One region of the Microbacterium jejuense genome, then DNA from elsewhere that is predicted to be linked to it. Evidence: riboswitches for the same ligand, from Rfam matches in the RefSeq annotation. Region 1 holds a riboswitch; the other holds the start of a gene.
What was found. Region 1 has a riboswitch for thiamine pyrophosphate ahead of thiM (hydroxyethylthiazole kinase). Riboswitches for the same ligand answer to the same signal wherever they lie in the genome.
Positions count from the first base shown of each region.

Region 2: linked by a shared signal. The riboswitch ahead of ABEA46_RS01950 (ECF transporter S component) and the one ahead of thiM (hydroxyethylthiazole kinase) in region 1 are both predicted to bind thiamine pyrophosphate.

Region 1 covers NZ_BAABLG010000009.1:156,926-163,931, forward strand. Annotated here, with positions in the region: gene ABEA46_RS16595 (DMT family transporter) at 1-265, opposite strand, end outside; gene recR (recombination mediator RecR) at 395-988, opposite strand; gene ABEA46_RS16605 (DNA polymerase III subunit gamma and tau) at 992-3,232, opposite strand; TPP riboswitch at 3,320-3,414, shown strand; gene thiM (hydroxyethylthiazole kinase) at 3,405-4,217, shown strand; gene thiE (thiamine phosphate synthase) at 4,214-4,870, shown strand; gene thiD (bifunctional hydroxymethylpyrimidine kinase/phosphomethylpyrimidine kinase) at 4,867-6,330, shown strand; gene ABEA46_RS16625 (YdeI/OmpD-associated family protein) at 6,417-7,006, shown strand, end outside.
Region 2 covers NZ_BAABLG010000001.1:439,032-446,037, reverse strand. Annotated here, with positions in the region: gene ABEA46_RS01955 (ABC transporter ATP-binding protein) at 1-626, opposite strand, end outside; gene ABEA46_RS01950 (ECF transporter S component) at 628-1,272, opposite strand; TPP riboswitch at 1,265-1,374, opposite strand; gene ABEA46_RS01945 (D-alanyl-D-alanine carboxypeptidase family protein) at 1,414-3,150, shown strand; gene ABEA46_RS01940 (aldo/keto reductase) at 3,246-4,202, opposite strand; gene ABEA46_RS01935 (enolase C-terminal domain-like protein) at 4,195-5,553, opposite strand; gene ABEA46_RS01930 (fumarylacetoacetate hydrolase family protein) at 5,703-6,563, shown strand; gene ABEA46_RS01925 (SDR family NAD(P)-dependent oxidoreductase) at 6,560-7,006, shown strand, end outside.

The DNA of each region.
Region 1 (7,006 bases):
CGAGCAGCAGGAACGGCCCGGCCATCTCGATCGCGCCGAACAGCAGCACCCACCCGATCTTCGCGAAGGCCGGGCGCAGCGCTCCGGCGCGGATCGCGAACGGCAGCAGCAGGACGGCGCCGAGCAGCGTGCGCCCCGCCACCACGGCCGCCGGCGAGTACGACTCGACCGCGACACTGATGAACAGGTACGGAACGCCCCACAGCAGCGCCATCGCGGCGAACAGCAGCCACGCGCGCGTGTCGAATCGTTGGACGGGATTCATGCGGTGCCCTTTCTCGCCGTCGAACCAGGGTGCACCGGTCGGGCGGACGGCGCGAGGATCGCGAACGACACTCTACGACCGATCTCGGACATCGCGAGCGGCGGTGCCGCGGCGGCGCGCCCGCGCGCCTCAGACCGAGCGGCGCCCCTCGAAAGCGCGGCCGAGGGTGACCTCGTCGGCGTACTCCAGGTCGCCGCCGACCGGGAGTCCCGAGGCGAGGCGGGTCACCGCGATCTCGAGCGTGTGCAGCAGGCGGCTGAGGTAGGTCGCCGTCGCCTCGCCCTCGAGGTTGGGGTTCGTGGCGAGGATGACCTCCTGCACGGTGCCGTCGGCGAGGCGCTGCATCAGCTGGGCGATGCGCAGGTCGTCGGGACCGATGCCGGCGATCGGACTGATCGCGCCGCCGAGCACATGGTAGAGCCCGCGGAACTCGCGCGTGCGCTCGATGGCCGCGACATCCTTGGCGTCCTCGACGACGCAGATGAGCGTCTGGTTGCGCCGCGGGTCGCGGCAGATCGAGCAGCGCTCCTGCTCGGACACGTTGCCGCACACCTCGCAGAAGCGCACCTTCTCGCGCACGTCGGCGAGCAGTTCGGCGAGGTGCGACACGTCGAAGTTCGGGGTCTGCAGGATGTGGAACGCGATGCGCTGCGCCGACTTCGGGCCGATCCCCGGCAGGCGGCCGAACTCGTCGATCAGATCCTGGACGATGCCGTCGTACATGGGCTAGTTGAACCTCGTCGGGGGCTCGTAGGGCTCTTCGCCGATGAACGTCGCGTCGAGCATCTGCCGCACGACCGCCTCGCCGTACCGCTGCACGCCGTCGTTGCGCGGACGCACGACCGGGGTGATCGGCGGCGCGACAGTGGGCGGAACCGGGGCCTCGACCGGCGCCCCGGACTCGTCGAGGTCGAGATCGTCGTCGGGCTCGTCGTCGCGCTCGACCGCGGGAGCCAGCTCGGCGCGCGGCAGCACGTCGCCGTCGTGCGGCGCCACCTGCGGCGGAGCAAGCGTCGCGACACGCACCCGCTCCGCGTCTTCGGGCTCGTCGTCGACGGCGAACTGGCCCATGCTCGGCATCGCGGCGGGGCCGGGATCGGGCGGCGGGGCATCGTCGTCGGAAGGGATCGGCGCGACGGCCCAGTCCGTGACCGGCGCGGCTGCGGCCGGCGCGGCCTTCGCAGCGGGGGCGGATGCCGCACCCCGCGGCGCCGGAGAACTCGGCGCCGACGCACGCGGCGCCGAGGCGGTCCCGGTGGGTGTGGCCGGAGCGGTCGGGGCCGAGGCGCGCGGCGTCGAGGGAGCAGGCGCCGAGGGCCGGGACGCAGCAGCCGGGGCCGCGACCGCCTCGGGTGCCGTCGCCGCAGGTGCGGAGGGCCGCCCAGCTGCCGACGCGGACGCGGGGGCCGGTCCGCGATCGGACGCTGCGCCGCCGCCGGAACCCGGCTCCGCGAGCCGCGGCAGGAACTTCACCTGGCTGCCGAACACCTGCTCGATCGCGCTGCGCACGTCGAGGAACGCACCCTGCCCCTGCGGCTTGGGCTTGAACTTCGTGAGGTCGCTCGCGCTGGAGAACTCGAGCGCGACGACATGGTCGTCGCCCTTGGTCGTGACGCCGATCGGGCGGGACGCGGTGGCGACCATCCACGACGACCGGCTGATGCCCTCGAGTCGCGTGAGCACGTCGGGCCACGCAGCGACGAGATTCTCGGTCGTCAGCTCGCGAGGGGCGGTGGGCGCCGGCGCCGGCTCGGGCGCAGGAGCCGCAGAAACGGGTGCTGACGCCGGAGCCGTCTCGCGCGCACGCTCGACGACCGGGGCAGCCGCGCCGACCGGAGCCGACGGCACCGCCGGGGCTGCGGCATCCGCGCCCCTCGCCAGCACGCGGGCGACCATGAGCTCGAGCTGCAGTCGCGGCGAGGTGGCGCCGGTCATGTCGTCGAGCGTCGCGATGACAAGGTCGGCGATGCGCGAGAGACGGGCCGTGCCGAACGCGTCGGCCTGGCGCTGCTTGCGCATGAGGTCGTCGGCCGAGACGCCGCGGAGCACCGCGGCGGCGCCCTGACCGGTCGCGGCGGCGACGATGAGATCGCGCAGGCGCTCGAGCAGGTCGTCGACGAAACGGCGAGGGTCCTGACCGGTCTGTACGACGCGGTCGACCGCCGAGAACGCCGCAGCGGCGTCGGACGCGCCGAACGCGTCGATGACCTCGTCGAGCAGCTCGTCAGGGGTGTAGCCGAGCAGCGCGACGGCACGCGCGTAGGTCACCCCGGCATCGTCGGAGCCGGCGATCAGCTGGTCGAGCAGCGACAGCGTGTCTCGCGGCGACCCGCCGCCGGCGCGCACCACGAGGGGCAGCACACCGGGTTCGACCTCGACGCCCTCTTGCACGCAGAGCTGCTCGACGTACTCGAGCATCGCGGCGGGCGGCACGAGGCGGAACGGGTAGTGGTGCGTACGCGAGCGGATCGTGCCGATGACCTTCTCGGGCTCGGTCGTCGCGAAGATGAACTTGACGTGGTCCGGCGGCTCTTCGACGAGCTTGAGCAGGGCGTTGAAGCCCTGCGGCGTCACCATGTGCGCCTCATCGAGGATGAAGATCTTGAACCGGTCGCGGGCCGGGGCGAACACGGCGCGCTCGCGCAGGTCGCGCGCATCGTCGACGCCGTTGTGGCTGGCCGCGTCGATCTCGACGACGTCGAGCGATCCGCCGCCGCCGCGGCCCAGCTCGATGCAGCTGTCGCACTTTCCGCACGGCACGTCGGTCGGGCCCTCGGCGCAGTTGAGGCAGCGGGCGAGGATGCGGGCGGAGGTCGTCTTGCCGCACCCGCGGGGGCCCGAGAACAGGTAGGCGTGGCCGACCCGGTCGCCGCGCAGGGCGGTCATCAACGGCTCGGTGACCTGACCCTGCCCGATCATCTCGCCGAACGACTCGGGCCGGTAGCGGCGATAGAGGGCTGTGGTCACTCCCCCAGCCTACGGCGTGGTCCCGACACTTCGGCAGGCTCGGCGCATCGCATCACGGCGGCCGATCCCGGGCCTGCTAGATTGCTCGGCAGTGACACGGGGTGCCCGCACGGCGGGCTGAGAACACACCCGTCGAACCTGATCTCGATCATGCGAGCGAAGGGATGTCGCGATGAACACGCGCGCCGCCACCGTCCACCTGTCCCCTTCAGAGGCGCTCACGGCGCTGCGGGATGCCGCACCGCTCGTGCAGTGCATCACCAATGCCGTGGTGACCGGATTCACCGCCAATGTGCTGCTCGCGGTCGGCGCAGCACCGGCGATGTGCGACCTGCCCGGCGAGGCGGGCCTGTTCGCCGGCATCGCCGACGGCGTGCTCGTGAACCTCGGAACGCCGGGCGTCGAGCAGCGCGACGGCGCCCGCGAGGCCGTCCGCGCGACCGAGCGCTGGGTGCTCGATCCGGTCGCGGTCGGTGCCCTGCCCGTCCGCACCGCGTTCGCCGCCGAGCTGCTCGAGCACCGGCCCGCGATCATCCGCGGCAACGCGTCCGAGATCCTCGCGCTCGCCGGCGCCGGGGCCGGCGGTCGCGGGGTGGACGCCACGGAGGAGACGGATGCGGCCGCCGACGCCGCCCGCGAGCTCGCACTGCGCACCGGCGGCGTCGTGGCCGTGTCGGGTCCGGTCGACCTCGTCACCGACGGCGTCGAGGTCGTCCGCATCGGCGGCGGGGATGCGCTCCTGACCCGCGTCACCGGCGGCGGCTGCTCTCTCGGCGCCGTGATGGCCGCGTTCCTGGGCGTCTGCCGGCCCTTCGACGCCGCGGTGGCGGCATCCACCCTCTACGCCGCCGCCTCGGAACGCGCGGCCGCCCGCGCGAGCGGACCCGGCTCGTTCGCGGTCGCGCTGCTCGATGCCCTCGCCGAGGCAGCCCCGGCCGACCTCGACGGCCGCGCCGTCGCCACCCTGACGGTAGGCGTGCGATGAGCCTGCAGCTGCACCTCGTGACCGACGACCGGCTGCCCTTCGCGCGCACGCGCGACGTGGTCGCGGCGGCGGTCGAGGCCGGTGTCGACGTCGTCCAGCTGCGCGTCAAGGGCGGCACGGCGCGCGACCTGCTCGCCCAGACGGTGGCTCTGTCGGCGGTCGTCGCGGGGCGCGCGACGTTCGTGGTCGACGACCGCGTCGACATCGTGCTCGCCGCCCGCGGCACCGGGGTCCGGGTGGACGGCGTGCACCTCGGTCAGAGCGACCTGCCGCCCGACGCCGCTCGACGGCTCCTCGGCGCCGAGTCCGTCATCGGATGGACGGCGAACACGCCCGCTCACCTCGGCGCGGCGGCCGCGTTCCCGCCGGGCACCCTCGACTATCTCGGGGTGGGTGTGATCCGTCCCACGTCCACCAAGCCCGACCATCCGCCCGCGCTCGGCGTCGACGGATTCGCCCGGCTGGCCGCGGCGACGCCGTTGCCGTGCGTCGCGATCGGCGGCATCGGGTTGTCCGACGTCGCCCCGCTGCGCGCGGCCGGAGCGGCGGGCGTCGCCGTCGTGTCGCTGCTGTCGGCCGCCGACGATCCGGCCGTGGTCGCCCGGGAGCTGCGCCGGATCGCGGATGCCGCGCCCGTCGAGGTGGGCCGATGAGCGACATCCCCCGCGTCCTCAGCATCGCCGGCACCGACCCCACCGGCGGCGCCGGCATCCAGGCAGACCTGAAGACGATCGGCGCACTCGGCGGCTACGGCATGGCCGTGGTCACCGCGCTCGTCGCGCAGAACACGCGGGGTGTGCGCGACGTGCATGTGCCGCCGGTCGACTTTCTGGCCGCGCAGCTCGACGCCGTGTCGGACGACGTCGAGATCGACGCGGTGAAGATCGGGATGCTGCAGGATGCCGCGATCATCGGCGTCGTCCGCACCTGGCTCGCCTGCGTGCGACCGCCGGTCGTCGTGCTCGACCCGGTGATGGTCGCCACCAGCGGCGACAGGCTGCTCGATGCCGCCGCCGAGGACGCGCTGCGGGCGCTCTGCGCCGACGTCGACCTCGTGACGCCGAACCTCGCGGAGCTCGCCGTGCTGACCGGCCGCCCGCTCGCCGCCACGTGGGACGAGGCGCTCGATGCCGCCCGCCGGCTCCACGAGGCGACCGGCACGATCGTGCTGCTGAAGGGCGGGCATCTCGACGGCGCCGACTGCCCGGACGCCCTCGTCGGCCCGGACGCGCTCATCGGCTCCGGCGGCGTGCACGAGGTCGTGGGTGCGCGTGTCGCGACCCGCAGCACCCACGGCACGGGGTGTTCGCTGTCGTCGGCGATGGCCACCCTGCGCAGCGGGGGCGCCGCCTGGCCCGATGCGCTGGGGCGCGCCAAGGAGTGGCTCACCGGCGCGCTCGAGCACGCAGACCGGCTGCGCGTCGGGCGCGGCAACGGCCCGATCGACCACTTCCACGAATCACGGTCTGCCGCCCGCGGCGCGTGGTCGGACGAGATGAGGGATGCCGCGGCCGACCTCCGGGCGGACATCGAGGCGTGCGCGTTCGTGCGCCGGCTCGGCGACGGCTCGCTGGATCGGCAGGCGTTCACCTGGTACCTCGCCCAGGACGCCCGGTACCTCGGCGAGTACGCGCGACTGCTGGCGCGGGCGAGCGCTCTGGCCCCGACGCCCGACGAGCAGGCGTTCTGGGCGCGGTCCGCGCAGTCGGCCGTCGTCGAGGAGCAGCGCCTTCACGACGCGCACCTCGACGGTCGCGCTCCCGCGGAGCCCGCTCCGGCCACGCTGGCCTACACGAACCATCTGCACGCCTGCGGTCGCAGCTACGGCGAGCTCGTCGCCGCGCTCCTCCCCTGCTTCACGGTCTACGCCGACCTCGGCGCGCAACTGGCCGCGGCACGTCACGACGCCCATCCGTACGACGACTGGCTCGCGGCGTACGGCGACCCCGCGTTCGCCGAAGCGAGCGCGCACGCGGTGAGGATCGTGGATGCCGCAGCCTGCGCGGCGACCGCCGACGAGCGCTCGCGCATGAAGGCCGCGCTCTTGCGGTCGACGGCCCATGAGCTGAGCTTCTTCGAGGCGCCGCTGGAGGTCGACGCGGCGAACGTGTGACGGGAAGCGGGGTTCGCTCAACGACCGGGACGGCTCATGACCAGGGTGTGACGGGCGATGTCCGCCCGGACTGGCAGACTCGGCGCATGGCGACGACGATCGGCACCCCCGGCGGTACCCCGGAACGCCCGGCGGTGTTCTTCTCAGGGCCCGAGGAGTTCCGCGCGTGGCTCGCCGCCCACCACGACACCGAGACCGAGCTGTGGATGGGGCTCTACAAGAAGCACGTCGCCGACCGCCCCCTCACGTGGGAGCAGGCGGTCCCCGTCGCGCTCTGCTACGGCTGGATCGACTCCGTCGCCCAGCGGATCGACGATGACGCGGTGCGCCAGCGCTGGTCGCCGCGCAAGCCGTCGAGCAACTGGTCGAAGGTCAACATCGAGCTCGTCGAGCAGCTCACGGCGCAGGGGCTCATGACCGAGGCGGGACTCGCCGCGTACGCCCGGCGCCGCGAGGACCGCACCGGCGTGTACTCGCATGAGAACCCCGACCAGGAGCTTCCGCCGGAGTGGGCGGCGCGCGTGGCTGCCGATCCCGCGGCGACCGCGTTCCTCGACGCCGCGACGCCGACGTACCGGCGCCAGGTGTACCACTGGGTGCTCTCGGCCAAGCAGGAGTCGACGCGCGAACGCCGGCTCACCCAGCTCATCGAGGGCAGCGCCGCCGGCGAGATCAT
Region 2 (7,006 bases), on a different contig from region 1:
GCGACGGCATGCTCGACGGCTGCCCGCACCTCTCGCACACCCTCGGGGTCGAGGTTGGCGGTGGGCTCATCGAGCAGCAGCACGCCGGGCCGCATCGCGAGCACGCCCGCGAGCGCGAGACGCTGCTTCTGCCCGCCCGAGAGCGCCTTGGTCGCACGGCCGAGCGGCACGTCCAGCCCGACGGCGTCGAGCGCCTCGGCGACCCGCGCCGGGATGTCGGCCACCGGCACGCCGAGGTTCTCGCAGCCGAAAGCGACGTCGTCGCCCACCTTCGAGAGCACCACGCCGGCGTCGGGATCCTGCAGCACGAGGCCGACGCGCCCGCGCTGCAGCTCGGGGCGGACGCCGTCGATCAGCAGCGTGCCGGTCTGGTCGCCCTCGTCGGCGCCGCCGAGCAGGCCCGCGATACCGGCGAGCAGCGTCGATTTGCCCGCCCCTGAAGCGCCGAGCAGCAGCACGCGCTGGCCGGGCTCGATCGTGAACGACAGGTCGCGCACCGCGGACGCTCGGCGTCCCGCGTACCGCCAGCCCCAGCCCTCTGCCGTGATGCCGGCGGGCCGGGTCTGGGCGGCGGAGCCGACCTGCGCGGCCGCGCGGGCGGTCGCGGCGGACGAGACCGCCGGCATGTCAGACCTCGCGTCGCGCTTCGCGTCCGGCGGCGAAGCGGCTCAGCGCGCCCGTCGCTGCGAGCGCGCGCACCGCGAGCCACCCCACGACGCCGGCGAGCAGGGCGCCCGACACGATCAGCGAGACGAGGTAGATGACGTTGAACTCGACGGTCTTGAGGATGTTGGGCGAGCTGCCGTAGAACAGCTCGAACACCCACGCGCCGACACCCGCGCCGACACCGGCGAGCATGGCCACGGGCAGCGTGAAGCGCCGGTACAGGAACAGGGCGAAGACGAGCTCGGCGCCCAGCCCCTGCACGAGCCCGGACAGCACTGTCGAGACGCCCCACACATTGCCGATGAGCATCGACACCAGCGCGGCGATCACCTCGACCAGCAGGGCGGCGCCGGGCTTGCGGATCACGAGACCGCCGATCACGCCACCGATGAGCCAGATGCCGACGGCGAGTCCGCCGAGACCGGGCGTGAGGCCGTCCATGGCGACGAACCAGGTGCCGCCGATGGTGTTCCAGGCCCAGAAGACCAGTCCGACCGCGACGCCGAGAACGGCAGCGACGACGATGTCGACGACGCGCCAGCGAAGGCTGCGCGAAGCCGCGGATGCCGCGGCGACAGATGCTGACGTGGATGCGGACGCGTGCATGTGTTCTCCTCCCTGCGCCGGCATGATCCGGATCAGGTTCGACGGTCGAAGCGTGGATCGCTTCCTCTCAGCCCGGCTCACCGGACTCCCGTGGTTGTGGCCACGAGTATACCGCCGGGGCAGGCAAGGTATCGTTGGGAGGTGACTCCGGACGACGCTGCCCCCGCGCCTTCGCGCCGTGAGCGTCGTGCCCGCACGGCCGAGGTCCTGACGGTTCCGGAGGGAGCCCTCACCGCTCCGGGCGAGACGGTGCCCGCGCCGCGCTCCAGCAGCACCGTTCCGGTCGACACCGCCGCCGTTCCGACCTCGATCGCCGCAGCCCCGCTCGGGGCGGCGACGGCCTCGTCCGCCCTGCCGGTGTTCGAGCCCGCACCGGCGGCGGCCGCTGCGGCGCCCGGTGCGGCATCCGCAGATCTCCCCGCGCCGGCCCCCACGGGCGACGACGTCCCGCTGGACGACCTCGACCTGAGCGCGTTCGACACCGGCGCCCTGCTCGTCGCCGAGCCTGAGGCGCCGCCGGCGGGGACGCCGCGGCTCCCTTCGGACGGCACCGCGCTGTCGTGGGTCGACCCGGCCACCGTCGGCCGCGTGGCCGCCCCGGGCGACTTGACCGCCGCGGCGAGCCCGTACATCGCGGTCGAGGCCGACCTGCTCGCCGACGCGCCGCACCGCTCGCCGCTGCGCGCGGGCGTGATCGTGCCGACGCTCGCGATCGCCGGCGTGCTCGCCGCGTACGCGGGCACCACGCTGCTGTGGCCGCTGAACGCCGTCGCACCGACCGTGACCCCGATCCAGGCGCAGCCCGTCGCCGCTCCCGCCGCCGTGCCGGCGTGGCCGGCCGAGGGCAGCGCCGCCGAGGCCGTCGAAGGCATCGGGACCCTGTCGTCGACGCCCGACGCCGACGCGATCGCGAGCATCACGAAGGTCGTCACGGCGCTCGTCGTGCTCGACGAGCTGCCCCTCGCCGTGGGCGAGCAGGGACCCTCGTACCGGTTCACGTCCGCCGACGGCAACGCCTACTGGCAGTATCTGCGCAGCGGCGAGTCCGCGCTCGACGTGCCGGTGGGCGGCTCGCTCACCGAGTATCAGATGCTGCAGGGCATGCTGATCGGCTCGGCGGGCAACTACGCCGACCGTCTGGCGCAGGATCTGTTCCCCTCCGACGCCGTGTACGCGACGGCGGCGAACGAGTGGCTGACCGCGCACGGCGTCCCGGGCATCACGCTGTACGAGCCCACCGGCATCGACAAGCGCAACCGGGCGAGCGCCGAGTCGCTCATCCCGCTCGCGCAGAAGGCGCTCGAGAACCCGGTGATCGCCGAGATCGTCGCGCAGAAGTCCGTGGTGCTCCCGGGCGCCGGCACTGTCGAGAACACCAACGAGCTGCTGGCCGATCCCGGCGTGGTCGGCATCAAGACCGGCACGCTCGACGCGTGGAACCTGCTGTCGGCCAAGGACGTCACGATCGGCGACACCACGGTGCGCCTGTACGCGTCGGTGCTGGGACAGCCCGACGACGACGCCCGTCTGGCCGCGTCGCGCGCGATCTATGCGCAGCTCGAGCAGGAGCTGCAGCTCAAGCCCTCCGTCGCCGCGGGAACCGTCGCCGGCATCGTCGAGACCCGCTGGGGCGACAAGGTCGACGTGGTCTCGTCCGGCGATGCGTCGGTCGTGCTGTGGAACGGCGGCGTCGGCGAAGTGGCGACCACCTTCGACCTCGGCGACGCGCGGAAGGCGGGCGACGCCGTCGGCTCGCTGCAGGTCACGGGCCCCCTCGACGACACGACCGTCGATCTCACTCTCGCGGCCGACGTCTCCGACCCGTCACCCTGGTGGCGTCTGACGCACCCGCTCGACCTGTTCGGCCTGAACGACTGATCCGGTCGGATGCCGGGCGCCCCGCTCGTCCGGCCGCCGGCATCCCTCCCCGCCATCCTTGCTCGTTGAGAGAGGGCGCATCAGCACCCCGGGGATCAGCGGGTGAGGGCCTCGGACGCGAGGTCGTCCCACAGCGCGGCCGGGATCTCGACGGCCATGAGCTCGGCGTTGCGGCGCAGCTGCTCCGGGCGGCTGCCGCCCACCACGACCGAGCGCACCGCCGGCTCGCGCAGGGTGAACTGCACGGCCGCAGCGGGCAGCGGGACGCCGTGGGCACGGCACACCGCGAGGATGCGCTGCAGGCGGTCCCACAGCTCATCGGGGATCCGGCCGTACTCGTACCGGTCGTCGCGCGACGGCTCGTCCTTCGCGAGAAGGCCGGAATTGAAGACGGATGCCGTCACGACGCCGGTCCCGTGCACACGACAGGCCGGCAGCACCTCATCGGCAGCCGACTGCTCCAGCAGCGTGTAGCGCCCCGCGATCATGATGAGGTCGAGGTCTGCGCCCTCGACGGCCGCCACGAGCGCCGACGACACCATCGAGCCGATGCCGACGGCATCCACTGCTCCCCCGTCGCGCAGCTGCTGCAGCGCGGGGAACGCCTCGCGCAGCGCGAGGTCGAGGTCGTGCCGCTCGGGGTCGTGCAGGTACAGGACGTCGACGCGGTCGAGGCCGAGGCGCTCCAGCGACTCGTCGAGGCTCGCCCGGATGCCGGCGGCCGAGAAGTCCCATTCCCGGCGCAGCGCGGTCGGCACGTGGAAGTCGGCGGCGAGGTCCAGACCGCCGTCGTCATCGGGGTTCGGCCGCAGCAGGCGCCCGGCCTTCGTCGACACGACGAACTCGTCGCGGGGCTTGGTCTGCAGGAACGCGCCCAGGCGCCGCTCCGACAGCCCGAGCCCGTAGTGCGGCGCGGTGTCGAAGTAGCGGATGCCGGCGTCCCAGGCCGCGTCGAGGATCGCCCAGGCGTCGTCGTCGGTGAGCGGCCGGAACAGATTGCCGAGGTTGGCGGCGCCGTACCCGAGACGCGTGAGCGAAGGGAGCTCAGTCATGACGAGGCTGGGCCCACGCGCCGGCGTCTCCGAGCGCCGCGCCGGCGGCGCGGGGAGCAGGCGTGGGGACGACCGCTCCGAACGTGTACGCCGCGCGGCTGGATTGCTTCATCTCCATGCCGCCGCCCGGTGCGAGCGGGGGGACGTAGACGCCGCCGCGCACCTCGGTGGGCACGACGAAGTGCTCGTGCAGGTGATCGACGTACTCGATCATGCGGCCCTCGCGGCTCGCGCTGACGGCGACGAAGTCGAACATCGACAGGTGCTGCACGGCCTCGCACAGGCCGACGCCACCGGCGTGGGGGCATACCGGCACGCCGAACTTCGCCGCGAGCAGCAGGTTGGCGATGTTCTCGTTCACGCCGCCGACGCGCGCGGCGTCGATCTGCATGACATCCAGCGCCTGCGCCTGCAGCAGCTGCTTGAAGATGACGCGGTTCTGTGCGTGCTCGCCCGTGGCCACCCGCACCGGGGCGACGCCGCGCGAGATCTCGGCGTGGCCGAGCACGTCGTCGGGGCTCGTGGGCTCCTCGATCCAGGCGAGGTCGAACTCGGCGAGCGCGTTCACCCACGCGATCGCCTCCGACACCTCCCAGCGCTGGTTGGCGTCGATCGCGATCGGGAACCCCTCGCCGCACGTCTCACGCGCGATGCGCAGGCGCCGGATGTCGTCGTCGAGGTCGGCGCCGACCTTGAGCTTGATCTGCCCGAACCCGTCGGCGATCGCCTCGCGGCACAGCCGGGCGAGCTTCTCGTCGGAGTAGCCGAGCCATCCCGGGCTCGTCGTGTAGGCCGGGTAGCCGGTGGCCAGCAGCTCCGCCTCGCGCTCGGCGCGGCCCGGCTCGGCCGCGCGCAGGATGGCGAGGGCGTCCTGGGGGGTCAGCGCATTGGTGAGATAGCGGAAATCGACCAGCGCGACGATCTCCTCGGGGGTCATGCGCGAGAGCAGCTGCCACAGCGGCAGCCCGGCGCGCTTGGCCTTGAGGTCCCACAGCGCGTTGACGACCGCGCCGATCGCCATGTGCATGACCCCCTTCTCGGGGCCGAGCCAGCGCAGCTGCGAGTCGCCGACGAGCTCGCTGTTGGCCGCGCCCATGTCGGCGAGGAACGGCTCCACCTCGCGCCCCACGAGGTGCGCGGCGAGCGCGTCGAGCGCCGCCACCTGCACGTCGTTGCCCCGCCCGATCGTGAAGACGAAGGCGTGGCCGTCGATGCCGTCGTCGGCGTCGGTCACGATCCGCAGGTAGGCGGCGGAGTAGTCGGGGTCAGGGTTCATCGCGTCGGAGCCGTCGAGGCTCAACGACGTCGGGAATCGGATGTCTGTCGTCTCGAACGCGACGATGCGGCTCACGATGGCGGGTCTCCTGCGGGGGTTTCGGGTTCGAGATACGAACTACCCGCAGTTAAACATCGGATGTCTATACTGTCAATCACGCCCCGCTGCCCAGAGACGCGGTCGCGACAAGCGCTCGCGCCCGCCCCGGAACCACCAGGAGACCAATGAAGTTCGCGCGCCTCGGCGACCCCGGTCACGAGATCCCCGTCGTCCTCGACGGCGATCGCTGCCTCGACCTGCGCCCCCTCACCTCCGATATCGACGGCGACTTCCTCGCCGGCGATCCCGTCGGCCGCACCGCCGCGGCGATCGCCGCGGGCGAGCTGTCCGAGCTCGACGGCGCGGACGGGCTGCGCGTCGGCGCCCCCCTCGCGCGCCCGAGCGCCGTCGTGTGCATCGGCATGAACTACGCCGCGCACGCCGCGGAGTCGGGCTCCGCACCGCCACCGGTGCCGGTGGTGTTCCTCAAGACGCCCAACACCGTCGTTGGCCCGTACGACACCGTGACGATCCCGCGCGGCAGCGAGAAGACCGACTGGGAGGTCGAGCTCGGTGTCGTGATCGGCCGCCGCGCGTCGTACCTCGACTCCCCCGCCGACGCCGCGGCGCACATCGCCGGGTTCGTGACCGCGAACGACCTCTCTGAGCGCACGTTCCAGCTCGAGGTGTCGGGCGGGCAGTGGTCCAAGGGCAAGTGCGCCCCCGGATTCAACCCGACCGGCCCGTGGCTGGTCACGCCCGACGAGGTCGATCCGCAGGCGCTGCGGCTGCGCAGCCACGTCAACGGCGAACCGCGCCAGGACTCGTCGACCGCCGACATGATCTTTCCGGTCGACCACATCGTGTGGCACCTGTCGCAGTTCCTGACGCTCGAGCCGGGCGACCTGGTGCTCACCGGGACCCCGCAGGGCGTCGCGCTGTCGGGCCGGTTCCCGTACCTCGCGCCGGGCGACGTGGTCGACATCGAGATCGAGGGGCTCGGCGCGCAGCGCCAGGAGTTCGTCGCATGGGAGGCATCGCGATGACCGCACAGCTGGACGGACTCGTCGCCGTCGTCACCGGCGGCGCCTCGGGCATCGGCGCCGCCGTCGCGCACGCGCTCGCCGACGAAGGTGCGCAGGTCGCCGTGCTCGACCGCGATCCCGCGGGTGCCGATCCTCGGTTCGCCGCGTTCGCGGCGGACGTCTCGTCGCGGGCGGAAGTGGATGCCGCCGTCGCCGCCGTGGCGGAACGCTTCGGCCGCATCGACATCCTCGTCAACAACGCCGGCATCGGCGCCCAGGGCGACATCGCCGCGAACGACGACGACGAGTGGGCGCGCGTGCTGTCGATCAACGTCACGGGCATCGCACGTGTGACAGCCGCCGCACTGCCGTGGCTGCGGCAGTCGCCGGCGGCGGCGGTGTGCAACACGTCGTCGATCGCCGCGACCGCGGGCCTTCCGCAGCGCGCGCTGTACAGCGCGTCG